DNA from 4 places in the Kitasatospora sp. NPDC036993 genome. Region 1 is predicted to be linked to each of the others. Evidence: riboswitches for the same ligand, from Rfam matches in the RefSeq annotation. Region 1 holds a riboswitch; each other region holds the start of a gene.
The links. A riboswitch is a leader RNA that binds a small molecule or an ion and turns the genes downstream of it on or off. The one in region 1 is predicted to bind cyclic di-AMP.
Positions count from the first base shown of each region.

Region 2: linked by a shared signal. The riboswitch ahead of ACZ7C5_RS34090 (M23 family metallopeptidase) and the one ahead of ACZ7C5_RS24680 (C40 family peptidase) in region 1 are both predicted to bind cyclic di-AMP.
Region 3: linked by a shared signal. The riboswitch ahead of ACZ7C5_RS03340 (M23 family metallopeptidase) and the one ahead of ACZ7C5_RS24680 (C40 family peptidase) in region 1 are both predicted to bind cyclic di-AMP.
Region 4: linked by a shared signal. The riboswitch ahead of ACZ7C5_RS03525 (transglycosylase family protein) and the one ahead of ACZ7C5_RS24680 (C40 family peptidase) in region 1 are both predicted to bind cyclic di-AMP.

Region 1 is NZ_JBVJRP010000011.1:244,657-252,202, reverse strand. It holds gene ACZ7C5_RS24705 (Lrp/AsnC family transcriptional regulator) at 1-147, opposite strand, end outside; gene ACZ7C5_RS24700 (rhomboid family intramembrane serine protease) at 189-971, opposite strand; gene ACZ7C5_RS24695 (hypothetical protein) at 1,173-1,436, shown strand; gene ACZ7C5_RS24690 (NYN domain-containing protein) at 1,651-3,000, shown strand; gene ACZ7C5_RS24685 (C40 family peptidase) at 3,201-4,238, shown strand; cyclic di-AMP (ydaO/yuaA leader) riboswitch at 4,577-4,730, shown strand; gene ACZ7C5_RS24680 (C40 family peptidase) at 4,741-5,874, shown strand; gene ACZ7C5_RS24675 (C40 family peptidase) at 6,102-7,148, shown strand; gene ACZ7C5_RS24670 (hypothetical protein) at 7,322-7,546, shown strand, end outside.
Region 2 is NZ_JBVJRP010000023.1:35,791-43,336, reverse strand. It holds gene ACZ7C5_RS34115 (sugar kinase) at 1-407, shown strand, start outside; gene ACZ7C5_RS34110 (IclR family transcriptional regulator) at 439-1,188, shown strand; gene ACZ7C5_RS34105 (RidA family protein) at 1,223-1,633, shown strand; gene ACZ7C5_RS34100 (DUF2470 domain-containing protein) at 1,786-2,505, shown strand; gene ACZ7C5_RS34095 (APC family permease) at 2,524-3,180, opposite strand; gene ACZ7C5_RS34090 (M23 family metallopeptidase) at 3,657-4,712, opposite strand; cyclic di-AMP (ydaO/yuaA leader) riboswitch at 4,716-4,853, opposite strand; gene ACZ7C5_RS34085 (MFS transporter) at 5,208-6,749, shown strand; gene purB (adenylosuccinate lyase) at 6,757-7,546, opposite strand, start outside.
Region 3 is NZ_JBVJRP010000001.1:677,899-685,444, reverse strand. It holds gene ACZ7C5_RS03355 (sensor domain-containing protein) at 1-693, opposite strand, end outside; gene ACZ7C5_RS03350 (GNAT family N-acetyltransferase) at 800-1,387, opposite strand; gene ACZ7C5_RS03345 (hypothetical protein) at 1,430-2,305, shown strand; gene ACZ7C5_RS03340 (M23 family metallopeptidase) at 2,445-3,278, opposite strand; cyclic di-AMP (ydaO/yuaA leader) riboswitch at 3,291-3,449, opposite strand; gene ACZ7C5_RS03335 (YiaA/YiaB family inner membrane protein) at 3,644-3,934, shown strand; gene ACZ7C5_RS03330 (alpha/beta fold hydrolase) at 4,055-4,882, shown strand; gene ACZ7C5_RS03325 (TetR/AcrR family transcriptional regulator) at 4,954-5,520, shown strand; gene ACZ7C5_RS03320 (SpoIIE family protein phosphatase) at 5,585-7,546, shown strand, end outside.
Region 4 is NZ_JBVJRP010000002.1:14,197-21,742, forward strand. It holds gene ACZ7C5_RS03515 (DUF397 domain-containing protein) at 257-520, opposite strand; gene ACZ7C5_RS03520 (sirohydrochlorin chelatase family protein) at 1,086-2,051, shown strand; cyclic di-AMP (ydaO/yuaA leader) riboswitch at 2,516-2,686, shown strand; gene ACZ7C5_RS03525 (transglycosylase family protein) at 2,673-4,043, shown strand; gene ACZ7C5_RS03530 (hypothetical protein) at 4,326-4,526, shown strand; gene ACZ7C5_RS03535 (LacI family DNA-binding transcriptional regulator) at 4,626-5,645, opposite strand; gene ACZ7C5_RS03540 (glycoside hydrolase family 13 protein) at 5,671-7,368, opposite strand; gene ACZ7C5_RS03545 (sugar ABC transporter permease) at 7,434-7,546, opposite strand, start outside.

The DNA of each region.
Region 1 (7,546 bases):
GTGGTGGCGGACCCGCACCATCGCCACCAGGTTGTAGCCACCGGTCACCGAGTAGACCTCGCTGACGCCCTCGATGGCGGCGATGGACTCGGCGATCTCCGGGATGCGGTCGACACTGGTCTTGATCAGGACGATGGCGGTGATCACGGTTCGGGCTCCTTTGTGAGGTGCCGCCAGCGTATCGGGCGTCAGCCGGGCCGTCGCGGGGGGTGGCGGACCGCGGTACAGGCGTAGAGGAACCCAGCCGAGAAGCCGATCACGTGCACCAGGTAGGCGACCCCGGGGCCGGCCGAGTGCACCGACCACCACTGCAGGGCGAACCAGAGGCCGAGCACCAGCCAGGCGGGGAAGCGCAGCGGCAGGAAGAACAGCAGCGGGACGAGGGTGGTGACCCGGGCCCGAGGGTGGAAGCGCAGATAGGCCCCGAGGACGGCGGAGATCGCCCCGGACGCCCCGATGAGCACCCGGGTGGAACCCGGCGAGTGCGCCTCGGCGAGCGCGAAGCCGTACGTGCTCACGCTTCCGGCGGCGAGGTAGAAGAGGGCGTACCTGACCCGGCCCAGCCGCCGTTCGACGGTGGGGCCGAAGACGTGGAGGAAGAGCAGGTTGCCCAGCAGGTGCAGCCAGCCCGCGTGGAGGAAGAGCCCGGTGAGGACGGACAGGGACGGGTGCTTGCCCGGGGTCGGGGCGGCCGGGCAGCCGGGGACCGGGTCGGGGGCCTCGGCCAGCTGCTCGGCGGTCAGCGGCCGTCCGGCCAGCAGCTCGGCGGGGACGGCGCCCCAGCGCTGCTCGTACCGCTGCTCCGCGCAGACCCTGGCCTGGCCGGTGCCGTACAGCGGGTTGAGGCCGGCCGCCGGGGCGAACAGGAAGACCAGGGTGTTGAGCGCGATCAGGGCGTAGCTGACCACGGGGACGGGCACCGCCGGGCGGTCGCCCCGGGCAGCGGTGTGGTCGGGGGCCGCGAGCGCCATGCGGCCAAGCATCCCTCCGGGCGCCGCAGGTGACACCGTGGTTTACGGCAGGTGGACTAGCCCGGGTGTTCAGGCAACCGGTGGTCGCGACGGCAGCCCCAGGCAATAGGCTTGGGGCGGGCATTCCCGCCTCCCGCCGCCGATGCCGGGGCTCCGGGGGGAGCGCCTGGCCCACGCAGGGATCACCCGAGAGGACCCCCGATGACCGTCCCCGCTCTGACCGCCGAGACGCGCTGGCGCTGCACCCTGTGCGGCAACCTCACCCGCTTCGACGTCACCCGCACCGCGCGGGTGACCGAGTTCCTGCACTTCGACCTGGCCGGCGGGTCCAAGGTCGAGGAGACCGAGGTACTGAGCGAGACCATCGAGTCGGTGCGCTGCCGCTGGTGCAACGCGGTCGACCAGGTCGAGCTGGTGGCCAGGCCTGGCGCCGAGAGCACGGAGGCCGCCGCCGAGCAGGGCTGACCCCGTCGGTGCGGCGGGCGGGTGCGCGGCATGCCCGTCCGCCGCACGGGACAATACAGAACAAGACGCACGGAGCGTGACGACAGGGGCGGCCGCGGCCGTACCCCGCTGGACCAGGATCGGAGCCGAGGACGTGGTGGACGCAGCGAAGGAGCCCGGCGAAGAGCGGGGGCTTCAGCCCGCTGCGGCCGAGGCCCCGGCCGAGCCGGCCCGGGTGGAGGACGGTTCCTCCGAGCCCGCGGTGGAGCGCGCGGCCGAGAAGCTCGACCGGCCGCTGCCGGAGGGCGTGCGCCGGCGCGTGGTCGGGCTGGCCTCGGACGCGCTCGGCGGGCTGCCGCCGGCCGAGCTGCCGCAGAGCCTGCGCCAGTACGTCAAGTTCACCCCGGCGCGGCGGGCCAAGTACGCGGCCACCGCGCTGGCGGCGGCGCTGGAGTCGGAGCCGGCCTTCCGGGTGCGGATAGCGGAGCGGCTGAGACTGGGGCAGCCGGACCTGGTGAAGGCGCTGGAGTCGGGCACCGTTCCGAGCGCCGCCGACCCGATGGACGTCGCGGCCGCCGCCTACCTGGTGCGGTCGGCCGGCTGGAGCCGGCTGGTGGCCGAGGCCGGCGAGGAGGTCGAGCGGGCCGGCGCCGAGGACGCGGCCGCGGAGGCGACCCGGCTGGTGGAGAAGCTACAGGCGGAGCTGGCCGAGGTGCGGGCCTCCGCACGGGCTGACCTGGACCGGCAGCGGACCGAGTCGGACGGCGTCCGCAAGGAGGCCGAGTCGCTGCGCAAGAAGGTGCGGTCGCTGGAGAGCGACACCCGCAGGGCGCAGGCCGAGACCCGCAGGCTGGCCGGCGAGCTGGAGGCCGCGAAGGCGCAGGCCGCGACCGAGCGCGGCGCGGTGGAGACCGAGGCGCGCCGGCTCAGGCACCGGGTCTCCGAGCTGGAGAACGCGGCCGAGCAGGGCCGCCGGTCGGCCCGTGAGGGGCGCAGCGTCGAGGACATGCGGCTGCGGCTGCTGCTGGACACCGTGCTGCAGTCGGCCCAGGGGCTCCAGCGGGAGCTGGCGCTGCCGGTCTCCCAGATCCGTCCGGCGGACCTGGTGGAGGCGGTGGTGCCGGGGGCGGCCTCGCCGCACGACGTGGCGCGGCGCGGCCTCGCCGAGGACGATCCGGCGCTGCTGGACCAGCTGCTGGCGATCCCCCAGGTGCACCTGCTGGTGGACGGCTACAACGTGACCAAGACCGGCTATCCGGCGCTGCCGCTGGAGCAGCAGCGGATCCGGCTGCTGGGCGGGCTGGCGATGCTGGCCCAGCGCACGCAGGCGGAGGTCACCTGTGTGTTCGACGGGCAGGACCTGGACGTCCCGGTGATCATGGCGCCACCGCGCGGGGTCCGGGTGCGGTTCAGCCGGACCGGGGAGACCGCGGACGAGCTGATCCGCCGTCTGGTGCGGGCCGAGCCGCAGGGCCGTCCGGTGGTGGTGGTCTCCACCGACCGGGAGGTCGCGGAGGGCGTGCGGAAGGCCGGCGCGCGCCCCGTGGCCTCGGTGTTGCTGCTGAACAGACTGGCCCGGCCCTGAGTCCGGACCGGATGGAATGATGCCTGGTCAGGGGTGGTTCCGAGCGGGTGTGCGGGTCTTGTGACGTCAGCATGGGAACCGGATTTCACGCCTACGGGGGAGTAGCAGAACGGGTAGATGTTCACTAGGGTCTGGCGTCAAACCTATTTTCCGGAATCTCATCCCATCAGGTGAGTCCGATGGAAGAAGGAGCCGGACCCTTGGCATCCCACCGCCGTCCCAAGCAGCCGAGCCGCGCACGGATCTCCGTGCTCACCGCCGCCGCTGCGACCGCGGTCGCCCTCTCCGCCCAGGTGGCCGCGCACGCCGCGCCGCAGCCGAACAAGTCGGACGTCAAGGCGCAGATCGACCAGCTCCAGGAGGAGCAGGAGCAGGCGGCGGAGAAGTACAACGGCGCCAAGGAGCGGGCCGACCAGCTGCGCAAGCAGTCCGGCCAGCTCCAGGACCAGGTGGCCCGCGGCCAGGAGCAGATGACGCAGCTGCAGGGCGGCCTCGCCGAGGTGGCGGGCGAGCAGTACCGCACCGGCGGCATCGACCCGTCCGTCCAGCTGATGCTCTCCTCCGACCCGTCCGGCTACCTGGACAAGGCCTCCACCATCCAGCAGGCCGGCACCAGCCAGGCCGAGGCGCTCAAGGGGCTGCTGGACCAGCAGCGCCGGCTGGACCAGCAGAAGACCGAGGCGGCCACCGTGCTCGCCTCGCTGGAGAGCACCACCAAGGACCTGAACCAGGCCAAGACGGACGTCAACACCAAGCTGAAGGCCGCCCAGGACCTGCTGAACTCGCTCAGCGCCGCCGACCGAGCCGCGCTGCGGGCCCAGCAGACGCAGGAGGACCGCGCCTCGCGCGGCAGCGACCGGGTCGACCTCGGCAGCCTGCCGCCGGCCGGCGGCCTCGCGGCGGTGGCGGTGTCCAAGGCGATGGGCAAGCAGGGCTCGCCGTACGTGTGGGGCGCCACCGGATCGACCACCTTCGACTGCTCGGGCCTGATGGTCTGGGCGTACGGCCAGGCCGGCGTCTCGCTGCCGCGCACCTCGCAGGAGCAGGGCCACTACGGGACCAAGGTGCCCTCGCTGGACCAGGCCCAGCCGGGCGACCTGGTGGTCTACGGCAACGACATGCACCACGTCGGGATGTACATCGGCAACGGCATGGTGGTCCACGCGCCGCACACCGGCGACGTGGTGAAGGTGATGAAGGCCGACGCGATGTCGATCAACACCATCCGCCGGGTCTGACGGCCCGACACGCCGGAGGGGCCCCTTCCCCGGACCTGTGATCAGCGCCACCCCCTTGTGGGGGTGGCGTTCGGGTTTTCGGCGTTTCGTGACCGCATGGTGAGAACTGATCAGCCTTACGTGTGGCAGTGGTCACCATCGGTCATTTTCACAAAAGAACTTTGGCAATCTTCTGTCTTTTTTCTGACAAGGATTTGAACCGATCACGGTTCAGTTACTAGGGTCGTGCCCTGAACCACCGCACTCTCGATCGCCCAGCCAGGGTGGCGGCGGTGGTTTCCGTCGAGTTCGCAAGGCAGCGGGGCAGGTCGAAGCGACTGCCCGACAGGGGAGCCCAGTTCGTGGGGGCGCTGCGGAGCGGAGCCGGGGAACCACGTTCCTCCGGGGTGAATCGGCGCCAGGTCGGCCGGTGGAACGGCCGTGAGGCGTCGTAGGGCATGCTTCCGGCCCGAACCCGTCAGCTCACCCGGTAGGCGGCCGTAGGAAGAAGGAGTCCGCCTTCGTGGCGTCCCATCGTCGTCCCAAGCCCGCCGGCCGCGCCCGCGTCTCGATCCTGACCGGAGTCGCCGCCGCAGCCGTCGCCCTCTCCGCGCAGTCCGGCGCCCACGCCGACCCGCAGCCGACCAAGGAACAGGTCAAGGAGCAGGTCGACCAGCTCAACGAGCAGGCCGAGGTCGCGACCGAGAACTACAACGCCGCCCAGGCCAAGCAGCAGGAGCTGGAGAAGCAGGTCTCCGGCCTCCAGGACCAGGTGGCCCGTCAGCAGTCCCAGGTGACCGAGCTCCAGGGCGGCCTGGCCGAGATCGCCGGCGAGCAGTACCGCAACGGCGGCATCTCGCCGACCGTCCAGCTGATGTTCTCCTCCAGTCCGGAGGGCTTCCTCACCCAGGCCGGTGCGCTGAACCAGGCCGGTGCGACCCAGAAGGGTCAGCTGAAGGAGCTCCAGGAGCAGCAGCGCAAGCTCGACCAGGACCGCAACGAGGCCCAGGGCAAGCTCGCCGAGCTGGAGTCCACCACCCAGCAGCTGAAGACCGCCAAGCAGGACGTCCAGGGCAAGCTGAAGGCCGCCCAGGACCTGCTGAACACCCTGACCGAGCAGGAGCGCCAGGCGCTGCGCCAGGCCGAGGAGAAGGCCGCGGCCGAGGCCAAGGTCAAGGCCGACGCCGCCAAGGCCGAAGCGGCCAAGGCGCAGCAGCAGGCCGACCGCGCCTCGCGCGACAACAGCCGCAGCGACATCTCGACCGGTTCGGCCGCCGCCGCGCCGGTGAAGGTCGCGGCCGGCAGCTCCCGCGGTGCCGCCGCCCTCTCGTACGCCGCCTCCAAGGTCGGCAGCCCGTACGTCTGGGGCGCCACCGGCCCGGGTTCCTTCGACTGCTCCGGTCTGATGGTCTGGGCGTACAACCAGGCCGGCGTGTCGCTGCCGCGCACCTCGCAGGCGCAGGCCTCGGCCGGCACCCGGATCGGCACGGACATCTCCCAGGCCCAGCCCGGCGACCTGCTGATCTTCTACACCGACGCCCACCACGTCGGCATCTACGCCGGCAACGGCCAGGTGCTGCACGCGCCCAGGACGGGCACGAACGTGCGCTACGAGGCGGTCACCAACATGCCGCTGACCGGCATCGTGCGGGTCTGATCCCCGCTCGGACGCTTCCGGGCCCGGCCTTCCTCGGGGAAGGCCGGGCCTGCGGCTTTTCCGGAAGGTCGAGCTGATGTCCGATTAGTGGGCGAATATTCGGGTTGGGAGGGGTTTGGACTCGGTTGCCCGGACTCGCTAACGTCTGCCACCGGACTCCCGCTCGACGGCCGCCCACCATGGCGCGGCGGCGGGGACCGCGCCGCAGGATTGGAGCCGCTGCCGCCATGCCCGTGCACCGTCGTTCCCAACTGCTCGCCCGGGCGCTGGTGCTGACCGCGGCCGCCGCCACCGCGCTGGGCGTGGCCACCGGAGGCAGCGCCCAGGCCGCCCCCGGCAGCCCGGACCCGGCCGACCGACAGGACGTCAAGGCGCAGGTGGAGCAGCTGTACGACGAGGCCGAGCAGGCGTCCGAGAAGTTCAACGCGGCGCAGGAGGCCCAGCGGCGCCTCCAGGGCGAGACCACCATCCTCCAGGGCGAGATCGCCGGCGCCCAGGACCAGCTCAACCAGCTGCGCGGCGACCTGGCGACGGTGGCCGGGGCGGAGTACCGCGGCGGCGGCATGACCCAGACGGCCCAGCTGATCCTCTCGACCGACCCGGAGGGCTACCTGGCCCGCGCCCGCGCCATGGGCCAGGCCGCCGCCCGCCAGCAGGAGAGCCTGCACGAGCTGATCACCCGGCAGCGCCGGCTCGACCAGCGCCGCACCGAGGCGGCCGACAAGCTCGCCGAGCTGGACCAGGCCCGCCGGTCGCTCGCCGACGGCAAGCAGCAGATCCAGCAGCGGCTGGCCAAGGCGCAGAAGCTGCTGAACGGCCTGGGCGGCGCCGAGCGGGCCCGGCTGGCCGCCCAGGACGCCAGGGACGCCGAGCGCCGCGCCACCCGGGGCACCGACCGGCTGGACCTCGGCACCGCCCCGCCCGCCTCCGAGCGCGGTGCGGCCGCGCTGGCCGCCGCGGTGCGGATGATCGGCTCCCCGTACGTCTACGGGGCCGCCGGCCCGCACGCGTTCGACTGCTCGGGTCTGATGTACTACAGCTGGCGGCAGGCCGGAGTGACCCTGCCGCGCACCTCGCAGGCCCAGGCGTACGCCGGGCAGCGGATCAGCCTGTCCGAAGCGCGACCGGGAGACCTGGTGATCTTCTACCGGGACATGCACCACGTCGGCATGTACGCCGGCGGCGGCGTGATCGTGCACGCCCCCCGCCCGGGCGCCAGGGTCCGCTACGAGAGCGTCGGCGCCATGCCGGTCTCCGGGGTGGTCCGGCTCTGAGCACCCCGCCGACCGACCCCGCCGACATACCCGGCTCCGGCCCCCGACGCACGCTGTCCAGGCGCGGCGCGCTGCTGCTCGCGGCCGGCGGGCTGACCCAGCTGTCGCTGCCGCCGGCCGCCCCCGCGGCGCCCGCGGCGCGGACGGCGGACCGCCGCGGGCAGGTGGCCGCCGTGCTCGCGGAGCGGGTGCGCTCGGCGCCGCCCTGGTCCGGGCTGCCGGTGGCCGGGGCGGAGTACCGCAACCTGGTGCTCGCCGGGGCCGGCGGGCCGGAGCGGCTCACCGCCGCCGCCGACCTGGCGGTGCGGATCGCCGGGTACGACGAGTACCCGGTGGTGTACCCGCGCCGGATCGAGCTGGTACGGGCCGGGGCCGACTGGCGGGTCGAGCGCGAGGAG
Region 2 (7,546 bases), on a different contig from region 1:
TGGTCAAGGACGCGGCCAATCAGGTGACCGCGATGGACCGGGAGGGGACGGCGGTCACCGAGCCGGCCCTCGTGGTCGAGGTGGTCGAGGCCACCGGCGCGGGCGACGCCTTCGCGGCCGGCTACCTGGCCGGCACCGTCCGGGGCCTGGACCAGCGCCGCCGGCTGCGGCTCGGCCATCTGAGCGCGGCCTGCGCGCTGACCGCGCACGGCGACCAGGCCGAGCTGCCGGACGCCGCCGTGGTGACCGCACTGCTCGACGCCTCCCCCGCTCAGTGGGCGGCCACCAGGGTCACCGCGGAGGGCATCACGGGACCGGCCGTGCGCCCCGGCGCCGCCTCCCGTCCGGCCGGACGGGCGCCGACGGCCGACCCGTCGCCGTCCGCCGGCCGGGCCCGGGCACAATGAGCGGGAACCCCAGCCCTCGGAGCGGAGCACGATGAGCCAGACCGTCACCCGCGCCCTGCGCATCCTCGCCGAGCTCGGCGAGGGCCGGCGCTCCCTCGACCAGCTCGCCGAGGTGCTCGGCGTCCACAAGACGACCGTGCTCCGACTGCTCCAGAGCCTCGAAGAGGAACGGTTCGTCTACCGCGACGCGGCCTACCGCTACCACCTGGGCGCCGGGCTCTTCGCACTCTCCGGCCTGGCCCTGGAGCAGCGCGGCGTGCGCCGGATCGCCGCCCCGCACCTGGCCGAGCTGAACGCCGCGACCGGTCAGACCGTGCACCTGGCCGCGTACGAGGGCGGCGAGGTGGTCTACATCGACAAGTTCGACTCCCGCCACCCGGTCCGGATGTACTCCCGGATCGGCCTGCGCGCCGCCCTGCACAGCGCCGCCGTCTCCAAGGTGCTGCTGGCCGACCTGCCGCTGCCCGAGCGGCGCCGGGTGGTGGCGGGGATCGACTTCGTCCCGCACACCGAGCGCACCCTGACCACCCCCGAGGCCCTGCTCGCCGAGCTGGAGAAGGTCGCCGTCCAGGGCTGGGCGCAGGACCACGCCGAGCACGAGTCCTTCATCAACTGCGTGGCCGCGCCGGTCAGGGACGCCAGCGGCCGGGTGGTCGCCGCCGCCTCCATCTCCGTCCCGGACGTGGTCCTGCCGTACGAGCAGGTGCTGGACCTGCTCCCGCAGCTGCTCGCCACCGCCCGCGCCGTCTCGGCCGACTGCGGCCGCCCCGACCACTACTGACGAACCGTCGAGAACCCGAGAGACCAAGGAACCCATGTCCTCCGACAAGATCGAGATCCGTACCGAAGGCGCCCCCGCCCCCGCCTGGATGTTCTCCCAGGGCGTCCGCAAGGGCCCGATCCTCCAGATCTCCGGCCAGGGCCCGCAGGACCCGGCCACCGGCGAGTACCTGTACCGCGGCGACGTGAAGGCGCAGACCCGCCGCACCCTGGAGAACGTCAAGGCCATCGTCGAGGCCGGCGGCGCCACCATCGAGGACGTGGTGATGTTCCGCGTCTACCTCACCAAGCGCGCCGACTTCCCGCTGATGAACGAGGTCTACGCCGAGTTCATCGACGAGAACGTCAGGCCCGGCGGTGTGAAGCCGTGCCGCACCACCATCTTCGTCGAGCTGCCGCAGGAGCCGATGCTGGTCGAGATCGACGCCCAGGCCGTCGTCGGCTGACCGGGCCCCGCCCGGCGAAGGGCCCGGACGCCTCCGCGCGTCCGGGCCCTCGGCATGCGCGGACGCCCGTCGGCCGATTGCCGAACGCCCGCTTGCCACACCCTCGGACGAATATTAGGTTAGGCTCACCTAACTTCACTGGAGGTCCGTCCATGAGCCTGCCCACCGGCGACACCGAGGTCCCCGAGCCCACCACCGCCGAACGGATCCACAGCCTGCTCGGCACGGCCTCCTCGCTCACCGTCCGCGCCCTGGGCGAGCACCACCACCTGGACACCCCGCTCTCCCTGCACGGCTCCCGGCTGCGGCTGCGCACCGCCCTCGACGACCCGCTCACCTCGGCCGCCGCCGGAGCCACCGAGGGCCTCGCCGTCGTCCTCGACGTCACCGACGTCGCCCCTGTCGCCGTCCGCGCCCGCGTCCGCGCCCGCCTCACCCTGGCCGGCCGGCTGCACCTGGCCCACCTGACCGACGACGGCCTCGGCGTCCACCTGGGAGTGGACGTCGCCCACGCCGTCCTCGCCACCCCGTACGGCACCGCCGCGGTCACCTCCGCCGACCTCGCGCTGGCCGCCCCCGACCCGCTGGCCAGGTACGAGGCCATGATGCTCACCCACCTCGCCGACGACCACGCCGACGCGCTCGACGTCCTCACCCGGCTGCTCGACCCGGCCGTCCTCACCCACGCCCCGGACGTCCGCCCGCTCGCCCTGGACCGCTACGGCCTGGTGCTGCGCCTGGACCACCCGTACGGCCACCGCGACGTCCGCCTGGTCTTCCCCGAACCGGCCAGGGACACCGAGGACTTCGGCCACCGGATGCACGAGCTGCTGGCCGCCGCCCAGCACGGCCTGCCGGTCCGCCGCGGCTGAGCGCCGGCCGACCGGCCGTCACCGCTCGACCGTGTCCTCCAGCACGATCCGCCCCATCCGCGCGTACAGCCCGGGCCGCCACCGGCGCACCGCGAGCGCCAGTCCGAGCCCGGCCGCCGAGATGCCCGAACTCCCCACCCCCTTCAGCGCGTTCAGCGGATTCACGGCCTCGGCCACGATCCCGTCCGGACCGCCGCCGGAGAACAGCACCGCCAGCGAGACCGCGCCCAGCACCCCGGTCTCCAGCACCAGCGCGGCCCCGAGCACCCTGGCCGTCAGCTGGAGGTCGAACCAGCCCGCCACTCCGATCACCACCGCCCCGGACAGCGCGTACCAGCCCCAGCCCAGCTCCACCCCCAGCTGTGAACGGGCCAGCCCGCGCAGCGAGAACGCGAAGAAGCCGAGGACCGCGGCCTCGGTGACGACGTACGCGAGCACCGCGAGCAGCCCCGAGGCCAGTCCGGCGACCCGGCCCAGCCCGTGCGAGACGTAGCCGTAGAACGCGCCGGCCGCGGTGACGTGCCGGGCCATCGCCACGTACCCGACCGAGAACACCGTCAGCACCACGGTCGCCACGATGTACGCGGCGGGTGCGCCGACTCCGTTGCCCTGCCCGACGACGATCGGCAGGTTGCCGGTCATCGCGGTGATCGGGGCGGCGGTGGCGAGCGCCATGAACACCACGCCGACCAGGCAGACCGAGTCCGCCTTCAGCCGGTCGACCCCGCCCGCGCCCGGCCGGGCCCGCTCCGCCGTCTACCCCGCCGTCTCCCCGCCGCGGACCGCCATCCGGCCTCCTCGCCTCCAGGACCCGCCCGTCCGCCGGACCGGCCGGGCACTGACCGACCGCCAGCATGGCGCGCCGCGGGCAACCGGAGACGCGTCGACCGCCCATCTGGGCAGCGGAGTTGACGCCGCGTTCGACCTGGACCGAACACCCCGGAAAGGCCCAGGGAAGACCAGGGAACGAAAGCGGCCGGCCCGGCTGCCCGAGGAAGTCCTCGTGCAGCCGGGCCGGCCTGGGCGTGTCCCTCGCCCATGTCCACCGTGCGGCGATCACCCGGTCGAGCGGTCACCCGACATGACCATCCCGGAGGATCGGTTCACCCCGCGACAGTGGCGGTTCCTGAAACCCTCGGAGCCCGTCAGGCTCAGAGCGCGACGCCGTGCGCCCGGAGGAAGGCGACCGGGTTGATGTCCGAGCCGTACTCAGAGCCGTTGCGGATCTCGAAGTGCAGGTGCGGGCCGGTCACGTTGCCGGTGGCACCGGAGAGGCCGATCTGCTGGCCGGCGGTGACGGTCTGACCGATCTTCACACCGATCGAGGAGAGGTGCGCGTACTCGGCGTAGTGGCCGTCGGCGAGCCTGATCTCGACCTCGTTGCCGTAGGCGCCGCCGTTGCCGGCCTTGACCACGACACCGTTGGCGACGGCGCGCAGCGGGGTGCCGGTGGAGGCGACGAAGTCCTGGCCGGTGTGGTGGCCGGAGGCCCACATCGAGCCGGCCACGCCGTAGGCGGTGCCCAGCTTCGGGCCGGCCAGCGGGGCGACGTAGCCGGAGGTGGCGGCGGCGACCGGAGTGGCGGTCACGGCCGCGGCCGGAGCGGCGACCTGCACCTGGGTCTGGAGCTGGGCGGACGGCTTGGCGGCCTCGGTCTTCACCTGGACCTGTGCCTGCGGCTTGGCGGCCTGGGTCGCCGGAGCGGCCGGCTTGGCGGCCTGGGTCGCCGGAGCGGCCGGCTTGGCGGGCTTCGCCGGAGCGGCGGGCTTGGCCGGAGCGGCGGGCTTGGCCGGAGCGGCGGGCTTGGCCGGAGCGGCGTCAGCGGACGGCGCGGTGGCGTGGCCAGGCAGCGCGAGCTGCTGACCCGGGAAGATCAGGTTCGGGTTGGCGCCGACGACCGAGCGGTTCTGCTCGTACAGCGCCTGCCAGCCACCGTCGACGCTCCTGGCGTCGGCGATCCTGGACAGGGTGTCGCCACTGACGACGCGGTAGCTCTCCGGCGCGGCCGGAGCGGCCGACCCGGTGGCCGCAGCGGCGGCCGGCGGGGCGTCGGTGGTGGCGACGGCGGCCTGCGGGGCCGGGGCGGTGTGCGCCTGGGCGGTCACCGCGGTCACGAGCGGCACGGCGAAGGAGACACCGGTGACGGCCGTGGCGATGCCGATACGGACGGCGCGGGGCAGGGCGATACGACGAGCCTGAGCAGGCATGGAATTTTTCCTCTCCGACGCCTGCGAGGTGAGCTGTCGGGTTCGGGCTGGAGTTGCCCGGCCGCATGCGCGGCTTCACCCCTAGCCGGTCCTGGTCGTCCACGCCCTGAGGCGCGAACTCCGGTCCGGCGACTTACCTGTGGGTCCCCCGCTCCTGCCGTACAGAGTTCGTTTCGAACCACCGGGCAGCGGCAGGATTCGGCGTTCCACCCGGCGGATCCGTCCGGACTGGCCGGGCGGTCGCTGAACTAAAACCCATCCGTTCGGGTGAAGCAATGTCGATCTCTTGAAACAGCAACAACCCTCCGGAGCCCAGTGACCCTCCGCAGGGACGACCACACGATACGTACACAATCCATTCACCCCCAGCCACTGATCCACGACCCTGCGCCGAGATCCGCGACGCTGCGCGGCCGGCCGCTCACGGACAGCTCGCGGCCAACACACCACCCGGTGAGCCTTGTCACGTGCGTCCCGGCAGCGCAGGATTCGCCCGTGACCACCTCAGAGGCAGGGACCCTGCGCCTGGGCACCGCGCAGGGCCGCCTGGTACTACTGGCGACGGTGCTCGGCTCCAGCATGGCGATGCTCGACGGCACCGTGGTGAACGTCGCCCTGCCCCGGATCGGCGCCGACCTCGGCGCCTCCCTGGCGTCCCTGCAATGGACGCTGAACGCCTATCTGCTCACCCTGGCGGGCCTGATCCTGCTCGGCGGCGCGCTCGGCGACCGCTACGGGCGGCGCAAGGTCTTCCTGATCGGCGTGGTCTGGTTCGCCGTCGCCTCCGCGGCCTGCGCCGCCGCGCCGAACATCCACGTGCTGATCGCCGCCCGCGCCGTCCAGGGCATCGGCGGGGCGCTGCTCACCCCCGGCTCGCTCGCCATGCTCCAGGCCGTCTTCCACCCCGACGACCGCTCGGCGGCGGTCGGCCTCTGGTCCGGCCTCGGCGGGGTCTCGGCCGCGGTCGGCCCCTTCCTCGGCGGCTGGCTGGTGGACGGCCCCGGCTGGCGCTGGATCTTCCTGCTGAACCTGCCGCTCGCCGCCGCCGTGATCGTGGTCACCACCCGGTCGGTACCGGAGAGCCGGGACGAGAGCGCCTCCGGCCGGTTCGACGTGCTCGGCGCCGTGCTCGCCGCCCTCGCCCTCGGCGCGGTCACCTACGCGCTGACCGCCGCCGGCGAGGGCCTGTCCCCCGCCGTCTGGGTCAGCGGCGTGGCCGGCCTGGTGCTCGGCGTCGCCTTCGTCGCCGTCGAGCGCCGCGCGCCCGAGCCGATGCTGCCGCTCGGACTGTTCTCCTCCCGGCTGTTCACCGCGGTGAACCTGGTCACCCTGTGCGTGTACGCGGCGTTCAGCGGGGTCTTCTTCCTGCTGGTGGTGCAGCTCCAGATCGTGTCCGGGTTCTCCCCGCTGGTCTCGGGCTTCGCGCTGGTGCCGATCACCGTGCTGATGCTGGTGCTGTCGGCGCGCGCCGGGCGCCTCGGCAAGCTGATCGGTCCGCGCATCCCGCTGACCGTCGGTCCGCTGCTGTGCGCCGCCGGAGTGCTGCTGATGCTGCGCATCGGCGCCGACTCCTCGTACTGGGTGGACGTGCTGCCCGCCGTCACGGTGATGGGCTGCGGGATGACGCTGCTGGTCGCGCCGCTGACGGCGACGGTGCTGGCCGCCGTCGAGGTCCGGCACGCGGGCATCGCCAGCGGGGTCAACAACGCCGCCGCCCGGGCGGCCGGCCTGCTCGCGGTGGCCGCCCTGCCGGCGCTGGCCGGGCTGAGCGGCGACGCCTACCGGGTGCCCGCCTCGGTCGACTCCGCGTTCCACACCGCGATGCTGATCTGCGCGGGCCTGCTCACCGCCGGCGGGCTGACCGCCCTCGCGACCGTACGGGGCAACGTGCTGGCCCCCGCGGACCACCCGGTGGCCGAGCCCGACACCGAGTGGAGCTGCGGCACCACCCCGCCGCTCGACCCCGGCCACGTCACCGCGACGCGTGAGGGCCCTGCCACCGGCGGTCCGGCGGCAGGGCCCTCACGCAAGGCCTGACGAATCGTCAGAGAATGTCGCCCGGAACGTACTTGGCGGCCTCCGGGTAGGCGGCCGCGACGGCCTCCACCTGGCGGACCACCTCGGCGACCTGGGCACCGGCCGCGCCGGTGAAGGAAAGCTTGTCGGCCAGCAGCGCGTCCAGCGCGGCCCGGTCCAGCGGAATCCGCTCGTCGGCGGCCAGACGGTCCAGCAGCTCGTTCTCCCGGGCACCCGCGCGCATCGCCAGCGCGGAGGCCACGGCGTGCTCCTTGATGACCTCGTGGCCGGTCTCCCGGCCCACGCCCGCGCGCACCGCGCCCATCAGCACCTTGGTGGTGGCGAGGAACGGCAGGTAGCGGTCCAGCTCGGTCTCGATCACGGCCGGGAAGGCGCCGAACTCGTCGAGGACGGTCAGGAAGGTCTCCAGCAGACCGTCGAAGGCGAAGAACGCGTCCGGCAGCGCGACCCGGCGCACCACCGAGCAGGAGACGTCCCCCTCGTTCCACTGGTCGCCGGCCAGCTCGCCGGCCATCGAGGCGTAGCCGCGCAGGATGACGGCCAGGCCGTTGACGCGCTCGCAGGAGCGGGTGTTCATCTTGTGCGGCATCGCGGAGGAGCCGACCTGGCCCTCCTTGAAGCCCTCCGTGACCAGCTCGTGGCCGGCCATCAGGCGGATGGTCTTGGCCAGGCTGGACGGCGCGGCGGCCAGCTGGACGAGGGCGGTGAGCACCTCGAAGTCCAGCGAGCGCGGGTAGACCTGGCCGACGCTGGTCAGCACGTGGTCGAAGCCGAGGTGCCCGGCGACCCGGCGCTCC
Region 3 (7,546 bases), on a different contig from region 1:
GCCGCGGACCAGCTGGGTGGTGAGGAAGACCAGCAGCACCCCGAGGAGCGACAGCGCGGCGATCTGCCAGGGTGCCTGGATCTCGTACACGTGCTGGACGCCGTCGCCGTCGCGGAAGTCGAACAGCCGGTACCCGTTCCAGGGCGTGTAGGCCCGGAAGACCCAGTGGTACAGCGGGTAGAGCGCCAGCGACCAGCCGAGCAGCAGGAACACCAGCGTCACCACGAAGCTGAATATCGCCCAGGGGAACATCACCACCTGGTACAGCACGGCCTTCCAGCCGGCCCCGTCCGCCAGCCGCGCGGTGATCGCGCCCCAGCTGCCAGGGCGGACCTGGCGCACCGGCTCCGGGCCGGGGACGTCCAGCGCCAGCATGCCGCGCACCCGGGCCCGCTCCAGCCGGCCGAAGCCGCGGGCGAGGCTGGTCAGGGCGCCCAACACGGGCAGGCCGAGGACGGTGACGAAGGTGCCGAGGCCGAAGCAGAACATGGTGATCGAGACGGCGAACCCGGCGATCGCCACCGGCAGGCCGGTGAGCGCGTAGCCCACCTCGCGGTAGTAGTACGCCGAGAACGGCGCCCGCCACGCGGCCGGCCGCTGCCCGGTCCTGCGGGCCGCGGCGGGACGCGGGACGCCACCGTGACCGCCCAGGACGTCCCACTCCCGGTCCTCCATGCTGTGGCTGCTGCTCATGCTCCCGGCCCCTCGTTCTGGCGTTCGTTCGTCCCGCTGACGAGGTCCAGTCTGGTGGACGCGCCGACCGGGCGTGATCCGGAGGCCTGGCGGATCCGGGGTGGGGTTAACCCCCCTCCCCCCGGGCGGCCGGGCCCGGCCACTCGTCGGCGAGCAGCGCGTAGAGGTACGAGTCGGACCAGACGCCGTCCTTGAACCCGTCGTGCCGCAGCCGCCCCTCCCGCCGGAAGCCCAGCCGGGTGAGCACCTTCACGGAGGCCGCGTTGTCCACGTGGACCCGGGCGGTCAGCCGGTGCAGGTCCAGCGGGCCGAAGGCGAGGCCGCGGAGCAGGCCGACGATCTCGCCCGCGTAGCCGCGGCCCCTGACCTCGTCGGCCAGCACGCACCCCAGGTCGGCGGAGCGGTGCCCGCCGAGGACGAGCGAGGCCTGCCCGACCGGCGGCGCGTCCCGCGGGTCCTCGGCGTCGGCGAGCCTGGTGACGGCGAGCCGGTAGGTGTCCCGCTCCCCGGCCATCGCCTCCTCCAGGTAGAGCTCGATCTGGTCGGCGCAGGCCTCCCGGTCGCACGACCCGAAGGGCAGGTACCGGGTGACCTCGGGGTCGCCGAACAGCGCGTGCAGCGCGTCCACGTCGCCCTCGGTGTGGTGGTACTCGCGGATGGCCAGTCGCGGGCCGGTGAGTCGTACGGGGAGCATGGCTGCCGACCCTATCCCCGCCCGGCGGCTACCGTTCGGACTATGAACGACGAAGACCTGCGGCTCGCCCCCCGCACCAAGGCCGCCGACCTGCTCGCCTGGGCGGCCGAGCAGGGCCGCGCGCCGGTGGCCGAGGGGCCGCTGCGCACGGTGCTGGCGCTGCTGGAGCTGGGCGAGGGCAGGATGCACGACGGCTGGCCGGAACTGACCTCGAACGCGGTGGAGCACCTGCTGTACGAGCGCCTCCACCTGTACGTCCAACCCGCGCCCGAGGAGGACCCGCTCGCGTACGGCGACGCCGTCCGGATGCTGGCCGACCACCAGCGGGCGGCCCGGCGGCTCAACGCCAAGCGCCAGGAGCGGCTGCACGCGGAGGCCGAGTGGCAGGGCGAGGTCGCGGCCGGACTGCTGCGCCGCGCCGACCTGGTGACCTGGCCCCGGCTGTACGCGCTGCTGCTGCACGCGCACGGGGTGGACGTCGCCGACGGGGAGGCGGTGCGGGACTGGCTGGCCGGTTTCGGCGGGCTCGCCGAGGAGGAGCGGCTGGCCGCGTACGAGGACCTGGCGCCGGCCGGCTGGCTGGACGAGCCGGACGAGCAGGGCTGGGGCTGGAGCCGGGTGCTCTCGGTCGGCATGGCCACCGACGGCGCGCGGCGGCTGCTGGAGCAGGGCCTGATGCGGCGCAGCTACCGCAACCTGGCCGAGCTGACCGCGCTGGGACGGCCGATGCCGGACGAACTGGCCGGGGACTTCGGCGAGTTCGAGGACGCGGCGGTCGAGGCGGCGCTCGACCTGTTCGGCGAGTGGACGGTGCCGGGGCTACCGCGGCTGCTGGTGGAGGAGTTCCCCGAGCTGGCGCCGGAGCCGGGCCAGGAGGAGATCGACGCGTACCTGGCGCAGCTGCCCGCCGAGGAGTGAGAGACCGCGAAGACCCCCGGCCGGGAGCTCGTGCTCCGGGCCGGGGGCCTTCGCGGGGGCGTCTGCGAGCGGGGGCGTCTGCGAGCGGGTGCCTCAGCCGGCGGGTGCCGTGAGACCGGGGGCCGTCAGGCCCGGGGCGTCACGGGTTGAGGCCGCGCTGCTGGAGCCAGGGCTCCGGGTCGACCGGGGCACCGCCGCCGGGGCGGATCTCCATGTGCAGGTGCGGGCCGGTGACGTTGCCGGTCGCGCCGACCTTGCCGATCTGCTGGCCGGCGACGACCTTGCCGGAGCCCTTGGTGATCGAGGAGAGGTGGCAGTACCAGATCTCGGTGCCGTCGGGCAGGGTCTCGACGATCCGGTAGCCGTACGAACCGGCCCAGCCGGCCGAGGTGATGGTGCCCTGGCCGAGCGCGTGGACCGGGGTGCCGGTGTCGGCGGCGAAGTCCAGGCCGGTGTGCAGGTTGGCCCAGTAGCGGGCGCTCTGGCCGTAGTGGGCGGAGAGCCGGTAGTCGTCCACCGGCAGGGTGAGGGCGGCGGCCTTGGCCCGCTCGGCCTCCTCGGCGGCGCGCTTGGCCTCGGCCTCCTTGGCGGCGGCCTTGGCCTCGGCCTCCTGCGCGGCCTGGACCCTGGCGGTCTCCTCGGCGGCGGTGCGCTGGCTGTCGGCCTGGTGCTGGATGCGGGCGGCGAGCGCGAGGCCGGGGTCCGCGGAGAGGGCGACCGGGGCCTCGTCCGGGGCTTCGACCGCGGGGGCGGCGGCCGGGGTGGCCGAGGCGAAACCGGTGGCCCCCAGGGTGGCGGCGACGGCGGTGACGCCGAGCAGCGGGGAGGTTCCGCGGGTCTGACGCGGCATCCGGTGGCGGTTGGTCTCGGCCTCCGGGCCGAAGGCGTCGGGGCCTTCCGAGCCGGGGTGGTCGAGGAGCTGGGTACCGGCTGCGGGGCCGGCCGGGTGTGCCGGGGTGTACGTCGACGCCACGGAGGCGCGCTCCTTTCCTTCCTTCGCGCCTACCGGGTTAGCTGACGGGTTCGGAGCAGGAAGGTCTCCTACGGCCGGGCCTGGGCCCCGCCGATTCACCCCAGGGAACGTGGTTCCCCGGCTCCCTGACCTGCCCGGAGGCCGGTCGGTGGGATTAGGCACCGCGCACGGTGCCGTCTGGGTACGGCGTTGACGACCGCGCTGCGTTATCAAACGTTAATCCTAGGAGGCGCCGATTCCAAGCCATCCGGTGGAAGCGACTGTCGACCATATGATCGGACGTCAACGAACGACCCCTCATGCACGGCTCCATCTGAGTACTCCTACTCATGTGCGGTCCGGCCGGGCGGCCGCATCCTGACGCCATGAGCGCACCGATGCAGACCCGCACGACGGCCGCCTACTACATCCAGGCCGTCCTCTCGTTCGCCCTGTCCGGCACCACCCTCGCCGTCGGGATCGCCTATCTGCCGGTCGGCGGGTGGACCCGGGCGTTCCTCGGAATCGGCCTCCTCTACACCGTCACCTCCGCGTTCACGCTGGCGAAGGTGATCCGGGACAAGCAGGAGACCAACGAGATGGTGACCCGGGTCGACCAGGCCCGGCTGGAGAAGCTGCTCAGCGAGCACGACCCGTTCAGGGTCGAGGGCGCCTGACCCGCCCCCTTCCCGGATCGCCGCCCGCCGGCCGCTTGACGGCTAAGGCTATTAGCCTTAGCTTTATGGCTATCGGCAGCAACGCCGATGCCCCGCCCCGGCGGCCCGAGGAGGACCCCCATGAACGGCACCATCACCCCGAGCACCCAGTACCTGACCGTCCCCGGCGGCCGGATCGCCTTCGACGACACCCGGCAGGGCGACGGCGCCCCCGTCGTCCTGCTCCCGGGCATGCTCGACAGCCGGGCCGCGTACCGGCACCTGCGCCCGCTGCTGGTCGCCGCCGGCCACCGGGTCGTCACCATGGACCTGCGGGGCTTCGGCGAGTCCTCGATCGCCTGGGACGACTACGGCCCGGCCGCCCTCGCCGGCGACGTCCTCGCCCTGCTCGACCACCTCGGCATCGAGCGCGCCGTCCTCGCCGGGAACTCGTACACCGGGGCGACCGTCGTCAGGGCCGCCGGGGATGCGCCCGGGCGGGTCGCCGGGATCGTGCTGATCGACGCCTTCGTCGAGACCCCGCCGCCGGGCGCCCTGATGCGCGCCGCCATGGGCCTGATGGGCGCGGCCCTCGTCCACTGGCCCGCCGCCTGGGGCTTCTACCTGCGCCGGATGGCCTTCCCCGGCGCCAGGCCCGCCGACTTCGACGCGTACGTGGACGGGCTGGTCTCCGACCTGCGCACCCCCGGACGCAAGACCGCCACCCGCGGGTACGTCGACGGCGACTCGGCGCCGGTCGGCTGGACGGCCGCGGTGCGGTGCCCCGCGCTGGTGGTCATGGGCAGCAAGGACCCCGACTTCCCGAAGCCGGAACTCGTCGCCGACCGGCAGGCCGCGGCGCTCGGCGCGCGGAAGGCGATGATCGAGGGGTCCGGGCACTACCCGATGGCCGACAACCCGGCGGCCACCGCGGACGCCCTGCTGCCCTTCCTCGCCGAACTCGGCTGACCGACCGCCGCCCGCCGGCCGCCCGACCGTCGCCCGCACCCGCCCGACTTCCGTACGGAGAGCCCGAACCCATGCCCCGCGTAGGACTGACCCCCGACCAGGTCGTCGACCACGCCCTCGCCCTCATCGACGAGCAGGGCGCCGAGGCCCTCACCCTGGCCTCCGTCGCCGCCAGGGCCGGGGTCGCCACCCCCTCGCTGTACAAGCACGTCAGCGGCGGCCTCGCCGAACTGCGGCGGCTGATCGCCGTCCGGGTCACCGGGGAGCTGGCAGACCGGCTGGCCGAGGCGGCGGTCGGCCGCAGCGGGGACGACGCCGTCGCCGCGGTGCTGCGCGCCTACCACGCGTACGCCACCGAGCACCCGCACCGCTACAACGCCCTCCCCCAGGCCCCGCAGCCCGACGACGACCTGGCCCGCGCGGCCGCCCGGCTCGTCGGCGTGATCATCGCCGTCCTGCGGGAGTACGGCCTCGACGGCTCCGAGGCGATCCACGCCGCCCGCACCGTCCGCTCGCTCGCCCACGGCTTCGCCTCCCTCAGCGCCGCCGGCGCCTTCCGGCTCGCCGAGGACCTCACCACCACCCACGACCGCCTCATCACCACCCTCACCACCGGCCTCCGCGCCTGGCCTGTTTAGCCCAGCCGCCCGGGCCCGGCTCGGTCACCATCCGCCCCCCGGGGAAATGGGGTATCAAGGGTCAGTGCCCCTGGAGCCCGCCGGCAGTCCGACCACGCGCAGCGCGATGCGCTGCGTGCGCCTGCTGCTCGGCTGCACCAGCGCCGCCGGACTGCTCGGCACCGTCCTGGCCGAGGGCCCGGGCTGGATCACCGGCGAGGGGTCCGTGCTCTACCTGCTGGACTCCGCCGGGATGCTCCGGCTGATCGCCTCGCACGGGCTGCCGGACTGGGCGCACGAGCGCTACGGCGTGGTCGACCCCGCCGGTGAGCTGCCCGCCGCGATGGCCCTGCGGCTGCGCCGCCCGTACCTGCTCGGCCCCGAGCACACCAGCGTCGACTACCCGGACGGGAACGCCGGCATGGGCACCGGGATGATCACCGTGATCACCCTGCCGATGGTCGTGGACGAGCGGCCGATCGGCGTCCTCGCCCTCACGCTGGCCCACCGGGGCACCGTGCCGCGCCGCGACCTGGACGTCCTGGAGACGGTCGCCGAGGCCTGCGCCCACCGGCTCTCCCACCTGCTGGACCACGCCGACGCCCACCTCCCGCACGGCACCCGGGCCCCGTACGGCGTCCGGGCGCCCGAGGACCCGCGGGCGGCCGACGGCCGCCCCGCCGGGCCGGCCCACCCGCTGCTGTCGCTGGCCGTGCGGGCCGCCGGGCACGGCGCCTTCGAGCGCGACCTGGTCACCGGGGAGAGCTACTGGGACGCCGAGGCGTTCCGGCTGGCGGGCCGCCCGGCCGCCCCGGACGGCACCGCTCCCGAGCTGGACCGGCTGGTCCACCCCGAGGACCTGCCGGACGTGCAGGCCGCGCTGGCCGAGGCGCTGGCCACCGGCGGCCGCTACCGGATCGGCTACCGGGTGGTCCGGCCCGGCGGCAAGGTGGCCCGGGTCGAGGAGTCCGGCGAGGTGATGCTGGACGTGCACGGGCGGCCGGTGCGGATCGCCGGGCTGCTCGCCGACGCCGGGCACCGGGGGCAGCCGCCGGCCGAGGAGCGGAACTCCCCCGCCGCCGCCAGGACGGCGCTGCTGCTGACGCTCACCCGGGCGCTGTCCAGGGCGGTGACCGTCCGGGACGTCACCACCGCGGTCACCGACGTCGCCCGCCCCGCGCTCGGCGCCTCCGGCATCGTCCTGGACCTGGTGGACGAGGGCCGGCTGCTGCCCGTCTCGCACACCGTGTACGGGGGCCCGCGGCGCACCGAGCTCACCCGCCTGGCGGACCTGTCCGAGGACGTGATGCAGCGGTCGCTGACCCGCTCCGCCCCGCTGTTCAGCGACCCCGCGGCGGCCCGCACCCGGCGCGACCCGCTCTCCCCGGCCGCCTGGGCGGTGCTGCCGCTGGTCGCCTCCGGGCAGCAGGTCGGCTCCTGCCTGATCACCTTCGCCGCCGAGCGCGCGTTCGGCCGCGAGGACCGCACCCTGTACTCGGCGTTCGCCGGCATCCTCGCGCAGTCCCTGGAGCGGGCCCGGCTGTACGACACCCACCACCACCGGGCCACCGAGCTGCAGCGCGCGATGCTCCCGCGCACCCTGCCCCGGCTGCCCGGGATCACCAGCGCCGCCCGCTACCTGCCGAGCACCGAGGGCATGCAGATCGGCGGCGACTGGTACGACCTGCTGCGGCTCCCGGACGGCCGGATCGGGCTGGTGATCGGCGACGTCCAGGGGCACAACGCCGAGGCCACCGCGGTGATGGGCCAGCTGCGCAGCGGCCTGCGGGCGTACGCGACGGACGGGCACGACCCGGCTGCCACCCTGACCCGGACCAGCCGGCTGCTGGCCGAACTGGACACCGAGCTGTTCGCCACCTGCCTCTACCTGACCCTGGACCCGGCGGACGGCGTGCTGACCGCGGCCAGGGCCGGCCACCCGGCGCCGGTGCGGATCACCGCCGACGCCGCCGCCGTCGAGCTGGAGCTGGAGGGCGGGCCGCCGCTGGGCGTGGCCCCGGAGCGGCCGTACCCGCTGGCGGTGGGG
Region 4 (7,546 bases), on a different contig from region 1:
GCCCGAAGCGGGCCCTGCGCCCAGGCACGGACTCGCGCCGGACCTGCGCGTGGCCGGCCGGGGGAAGCCCCGGGAGGACCACACTCCGGCCCCTTTCCCCAGGTCCCGCCGAGGCGTTCCGGCTCCCCCGGTCCGCGAGCGGTCACGCCCGCCGGACGAATCCGGGAAGGACGCCAGGAAGGGTGCCGGAAAAGACAAAGGCCGTCGTGGTGTCGGCACCCACGACGGCCCTCCGATGACGGAGCACGACGGTCGGTCAGACCGCCAGGTGGTCGAACTCCCCGTCCTTCGCCCCCAGCAGCAGGGCGGCGATCTCGGCCCGGGTGTAGATGAGCGCCGGACCGTCCGGGAACCGCGAGTTGCGCATCGCCACATCGCCGCCCGGCAGGGCCGCGAACTCGACGCAGTTGCCCTGGGAATTGCTGTGCAGGCTCTTCTGCCAGACCACCCCCCGGAGATCGGCGGCGGCCATCCCGTTGTAGGTGTCGTACGAGCCGTGCGTGTCCTGCGAGTCGTGCATAGAAGTCTCCCGAAGAGCTCCGGAGTTGTCGTCCAGCGCGGCGCCCCGGCACCGCCGAACGAACGGACCGGCCCCGTACCGGTCCGGCACAACGCCTCACTTGACGCGATGATAGCCGCAGTGCACGTGCATCAGCACGGGACGGTGCAGGTGCACGAGGCCTTTCATCCGCGGCCCCGAACTCTTCACGGGCCTTTCTCCTGACGGTACGTAAACGGACATAGCCGATGGAATCACCGGGCGCGCGATAACCGGCCGTGAGCACCTCCCCGCTGAATGTTGATCTTCGAATGCCGGGAGTCGCATCTTCGTGACCCTCTGTCAAGCCACCCGCGCACTGTGAGACATCTCACGCGCCACGGGCGCAACGCCCGCCCCCTCGGATCGCGTCGAGCAATGGCGAGCAATGCTGACGCCCACTCGGGGATCGGGCGAGGAATGTCCGGATTGTAGGCAAAGCGTCAGGACCGGCGCCGGAGACTCACCGGCTCCGCACCGCGGCCGCGCGAAACCCGTACGGCAGCCGACTGCAAGCCGGACGGGCCGATGTCCTACGATCTCCGGCATGAGCACCGCAGCCATCCCGGGCGCGCCACTGCCCGTCCGTACTCCAGGCTCCCGTGCGCGGGGGCGCCATCGTCGTCCTGAGCGCCCCGAGATTCCGGCCGGCGCCCCGGCCCTGGTGCTCGCCGTACCCGCGACCGCCGGGCCCGAGTCCCGCTCGGTCGTCGAGGAGCTCCTCTCGATCGTCCGCACCGAGCAGAACGGCGTCCGGACCGCGGTCGGCTACCTGCCCGGCAACGGCAATGGCACCGAGGGCGTGGGCGGCGAGGACCGCACCGTGGCGGAGCTGCTGAGCCTGGCCGCCGAGGCCGGACAGCCGATGCCCGTCCTGGTGCCGCTGGTACCCGGCCCGCACACCTTCCTGACCGGGCTTCACGCGCTCGCCGCCGAGTACGGCGCACCCGTCACCGACCCGCTGGGCCCGCACCCGCTGCTGGCCGAGGGTGTGCACGTCCGGCTGTCCGAGGCCGGACTGGCCCGGGCCGACCGCGCCCGGCTGTTCGCCATCGCGACCGCCGCGGACGGCGTGGTCCTGACCACCGTCGGCGGCGAGGACGCGGCCGCCGCGGCCGGCATCACCGGTGTGCTGCTGGCCGCCCGACTGGCCGTTCCGGTCGTCGCCGCCGCGCTCGACGTTCCCGGTTCGGTGGCCGCGGCCGTCAACCACCTCCGTGACACCGGCTCACAGCGCCCCGCGCTGGCCCCGCTGGTGATCGGCCCCGAGGCGGACTCCGAGCTGCTCGCCACGGCCGCCGAGGAGTCCGGCTGCCCGTCGGCCGCGCCGCTGGGCGCGTACCCGTCGGTGGGCCAGCTGATCGCCTCCACCTACCTGGCCGCGCTGCCCACGCCGTCCCCGGAGGACCTGGCGCGGGCCGAGGCGGAGGCGGCGGCCGCCGCCGAGGCCGAGGGGGTCGTGGAGGGCGCTCGTGGCGCCCACGCGGCCGTCGAGGGACGCGCCGGACGGTAGTCGACGCCGCGCGCCGCTCCGCGCGCACCGAGGGGCCCAGAACGCTCGTGCGTTCCGGGCCCCTCGTGCTGTTTCCCCATCCTGTCCGGGAGGCAGTCGGGAGGAAGTCGGCAACGGGGTGTCAATGAAGTGGAATGTCCGATCTGGCGCCATTTGAAAGGAAATAGGCAGCGCGCGCGGGGGCGCTCGAATCGCGGCCGCTCCGCCGCTTCCCAGGGGGCGTGATTCCTCGCCTCGACGCCCCGTCACACCCCTTCTGAAGCGGAGCCAGTTGTCGCCTTCAGCAACAGCATTGCCCGAAAACGATCATTTACGATCATGACGGACGGCAATTTTGGCGATTTCCACTAAACCGTGATGCGCGTCACAGGAGTTTGCGGTTTGAACTTCAGTCTGATTAACGTGCTCCCGTTCGTGACCACACGAACCCGGTTCATCCGCGACGCCGAGTCCTGCCGTCGGATGTCCTGGCAGCGCGAAAACGCACCACGGCAGGAGCGGGGGACCCACAGGTAAGTCGCCCCGGACCGATCCCAGGAACGGTCCAGGGCTAGGGGTGAAGCCGCGCCCATGGCGCGGCCGGGCAACTCCAGCCCGAATCCGACAGCTCACCTCGCAGGCGTGGGAGAGGAACGCGTCTTCATGCTGCCCACCAACGGCAACCGTCTGTCCAGCCGCACCCGTCGCGTGATCGCCGCCCTCGGCGTCGCGGGTGTCGGCCTCACCGTTCCCTGCCTCACCACCGGCACCGCCTCCGCCGCGTCCGTCTCCACCTGGGACGCCGTCGCCCAGTGCGAGAGCGGCGGCAACTGGGCCATCAACACCGGCAACGGTTTCTACGGCGGTCTCCAGTTCACCTCCAGCACCTGGGCCGCCTTCGGTGGCACCGCCTACGCCCAGCAGGCCAACCAGGCCACCAAGGCGCAGCAGATCGCCGTCGCCGAGAAGGTCCTCGCCTCGCAGGGCCCGGGCGCCTGGCCCGTCTGCTCCGTCAAGGCCGGCCTGACCAAGGGCGGCACCCCGGCCGCCGTCGACACCTCGGCGGGCTCCACCACCGGTGCCGGCACCGGTTCGACCGCCGCCAAGCCCGCGCAGACCCCGAAGCCCGCCGCCCCGGCCGCGAAGCCGGCCGCCAAGCCCGTGCAGCCCCAGGCCCCCGCCGCGAAGCCCGCCGCACCCGCCCAGGACGGCGCGCAGGCCGCCACCGGCTCCGCCGACTCCGGCAACCGGAGCGCGTGGGCCCAGAAGCGCCAGCAGCAGGCCCAGAGCGGCGACTACACCGTGGTCGAGGGCGACTGGCTGTCCTCGATCGCCGACGAGCACAGCGTGCAGGGCGGCTGGCAGCGGCTGTACGAGCTCAACCGCGGCACCCTGACCGAGGGTCCGGACGCCATCTACCCGGGCCAGCAGCTGTCCTTCGGCGGCAACGGGCGGGCCCAGGCCGGCCAGTCCTCCGCCACCAAGTCCGGCTCGGACTCCACCTGGTTCGACCGCTCGCAGAAGTCCGGCCAGTCCGCGAACGGCGGTGCCGTGAACGCCCAGCCGACCGCGCAGCCCCAGGCCCCGGCCGCCAAGCCGGCCGCCAAGCCCGCCCCGCAGACCCAGCCCCAGACCCAGGCTCCGGCCGCCACCGGCAGCATGGCCGCCGCGGTCTCCTTCGCCGAGTCGAAGGTCGGTCAGGCGTACGTCTACGGCGGCACCGGCAACGGCGGCTGGGACTGCTCCGGCCTGACCCAGGCCGCGCTGCGGGCCGCGGGCGTCTCCGTCCCGCGCGTCGCCGCCGACCAGGCCGCCGCCAGCACCCACGTCTCGCTGGACAGCCTCCAGCCGGGCGACCTGCTGTTCTGGTCCAACAACGGCAAGGACTCCGGCGTCTACCACGTCGCGATCTACGTCGGCAACGGCAAGTACGTCGAGGCCGCCAACCCGAGCTCGGGCGTCCGCGAGCAGAACATCGCCAACTGGGCCCCGGACTTCGCCGGCCGGGTCTGAGGACGGCACACGGCCGACGGACGACGGTGACAGCCGGCAGGGAACCTCTGACGGATGACAGATAACAGGTAACAGATGTCAGATGACAGATTTCAACATCTGTCATCTGTCCTCCGTCGGCCGTCAGCCGTCGTCCGAACGCTGACCACCCGCCGCCCCCGGGGAGAGTCTGGTCGCTCCTCCCCGGGGGCTCCGGCGTCCCCTCCCCCGGTTCCGCCGATTCCCGTGGTGGATCGCCGCCCCAACGGGCATGCTGCTGCTCTGCACCCGAGGAGGAGTCACATGGCCCAGGTCACCGTCACCCTCGACGCGAACCTCGCGATCGACGCGATGATGCTCTCCGGCACCAAGAACCCGCAGGACGCCGTCGAACTGGTCCTGCGCGACTACCTGGCCCGCGGCCGCCGCACCGAGACCCGCACCGGCGAAGCGGCCGACGGAAACCGCCTCACCGTCGGCCGCCAGGACGCCCAGGAGGGCTGACCGCCGGCGGCCCGCACGGGCCGGTCCCGCGCACACCGAAGGGGTCCCGGAGAGCAACCCGCCCTCCGGGACCCCTTCGTCGGCCGTGACGGCCGGAGCTCAGCGCGCGCAGGCCCCGGTGGACCCGCGCATCACCAGCTCCGGCTGGAACATGAACTCGCCGCGCTGGGCCGCGTTCCCGCCGACCTCCTCCAGCAATGCGTCCACCGCCGCCGTGGCCATCGCCTCGACCGGCTGCCGGATCGTGGTCAACGGCGGCTCGGTGAAGGCGATCAGCGGCGAGTCGTCGAAGCCGACCACCGACACGTCCTGCGGCACCGACAGTCCGCGCTGCCGCACCGCCCGGATCGCCCCGAGCGCCATCATGTCGCTCCCGCAGACGATCGCCGTGCAGCCCTTGTCGAGCAGCGCGCCGGCCGCCGCGTGCCCGCCCTCCACGCTGAACAGCGTGTGGTGGACGAGGTCCTCCGCTTCCGCCTGGCTGCGCCCGAGCACCTCGCGCATCGCCGCCGTGAAGCCCTCGATCTTGCGCAGCACCGGCACGTACCGGCGCTGCCCGACGGCCAACCCGATCCGCTCGTGCCCGAGTTCGGCCAGGTACTGGACGGCCATCCACATAGCCGCCCGGTCGTCCGGCGAGATGAACGGCGCGTCGATCTTCTCGCTGAAGCCGTTGATCAGCACGAACGGCACCCCGCGCCCGGCCAGCCTGGAGTAGCGGTCGTGGGCGGCGGTGGTGTCGGCGTGCAGCCCGGAGACGAAGACGATGCCCGCCACTCCCCGGTCCACCAGCATCTCCACCAGTTCGTCCTCGGTGGAGCCGCCCGGAGTCTGGGTGCAGAGCACCGGGGTGAAGCCGTGCCGGCTGAGCACCTGCTCGATCACCTGGGCCAGCGCGGGGAAGATCGGGTTGCTCAGCTCCGGGGTGATCAGACCGATCAGTCCGGCGCTGCGCTGCCGCAGCCTGGTCGGCCGCTCGTACCCGAGCACGTCGAGTGCGGCCAGCACGTTCTGCCTGGTGGTGGCGGAAACGTTCGCCTTGCCGTTGAGCACGCGGGAGACGGTGGCTTCGCTGACCCCCGCCTGTGCCGCGATGTCTGAGAGTCGCGCCGTAGTCACGGTCCCGAAGCCTATTCCAACCACGTCAGACCGCCCACCAGCCGGTGCTGTCCGGAGCGAGCACGGTCTCGCCGGCGTCCACCACGAGGTCGGCCGAGGCCAGCAGCAGGGCGCCCGGAGCCGCGATCCGTACCGGTCGGCCGGTGGTGTTCGTGGTGCAGACGAAGGAGCCGCGGCGGAACATCAGGGTGCCCTCGGGGCTCTCCAGCCACTCGACACCGGTGCCGGCGCCGAGGTCCGGCTGCGCCCGGCGGACGGCCAGCGCACTGCGGTAGAGCTCCAGGGTGGAGGTCGGGTCGCCGGTCTGCGCCTCGACGCTCAGAGCGGCCCACTCGGCCGGCTGCGGCAGCCAGGACGGCCCGCCGGCCACCGGTCCGAAGCCGTACGGGGCCTCGGTGCCGGACCACGGGATCGGGACGCGGCAGCCGTCGCGGTAGCCGTCCTGGCCCGCCTGACGGAAGAAGGACGGGTCCTGGCGGACCTCGTCGGGCAGGTCGGTGACGTCCGGCAGGCCGAGCTCCTCGCCCTGGTAGACGTACGCCGAACCGGGCAGCGCGAGCATCAGCAGGGTGGCGGCGCGGGCGCGGCGCAGGCCGAGTTCGCGGTCACCGGGGGTGCGGATCTGGGTGCCGAGGCCGGACTGGTTGGCGAACCGGGTGGCGTGCCGGGTGACGTCGTGGTTGGACAGCACCCAGGTGGTGGGGGCGTCGACCGGGCGCATCGAGTCGAGCGAGAGGTCGATCACCTCACGCAGCGCGTCGGCCTCCCAACCGGTGCCCAGGTACTGGAAGTTGAAGGCCTGGTGCAGCTCGTCGGGGCGGACGTAGTTGGCGGTGCGCTGGACGGTCGGGGTCCAGGCCTCGGCCACGCCGATCCGCCGGCCCGGGTACTCGTCGAGGATCTTCCGCCAGCTGCGGTAGATCTCGTGCACGCCGTCCTGGTCGAAGAACGGCATGACCTCGTTGCCGAGCAGCCTCAGCTGGTCGGCGCCGCCGAGGTCGGGCAGGCCGGGGGCCTTGACCAGGCCGTGGGCGACGTCGATGCGGAAGCCGTCCACGCCCATGTCGAGCCAGAACCGCAGGATCGAGCGGAACTCGTCGGCGACGGCCGCGTTCTCCCAGTTGAAGTCGGGCTGCTCCGGGGCGAACAGGTGCAGGTACCAGTCACCGGGGGTGCCGTCCGGGTTCGCGGTGCGCGTCCAGGCCGGGCCGCCGAAGATGGACTCCCAGTCGTTGGGCGGCAGTTCGCCCTGCTCGCCCTTGCCGGGGCGGAAGTGGTAGCGGTCGCGCAGCGCCGAGCCGGGGCCCTCGCGCAGGGCGCGCTGGAACCACTCGTGCTGGTCCGAGGAGTGGTTGGGGACGAGGTCGACGATGATCCGCAGGCCCAGTTCGTGGGCGTCCCTGATGAGGGCGTCGGCGTCCAGCAGGGTGCCGAACATCGGGTCCACCGCGCGGTAGTCGGCGACGTCGTAGCCGGCGTCCGCCTGCGGCGAGGCGTAGAACGGCGAGAGCCAGACCGCGTCCACGCCGAGGTCGCGCAGGTAGGGCAGACGGCTGCGGATGCCGGGCAGGTCCCCCATGCCGTCGCCGTTGGAGTCGGCGAAGCTGCGCGGGTACACCTGGTAGATGACCGCGTCCCGCCACCAGCCTCTGGACGCACTGACGTTCGCCTCGTGAGCGGTGTCGGCGGCAGGCCGGGAGGTGTCGGCCAGGTTCTGGGTCATGGACGGTATCCCTCGGGGATCGGAGGAGCGGGGGGCCGTGGGCGCCGGGTGTGCGGCGCCGGGCGTCACGACTTGGAGGCACCGGCGGTCAGGCCGGTGACCAGGTTGCGCTGCACCAGGTAGAAGAAGCCCGCGGACGGGATCGCGATCAGCACGGCGGTCGCGGCCATCAGGTTCC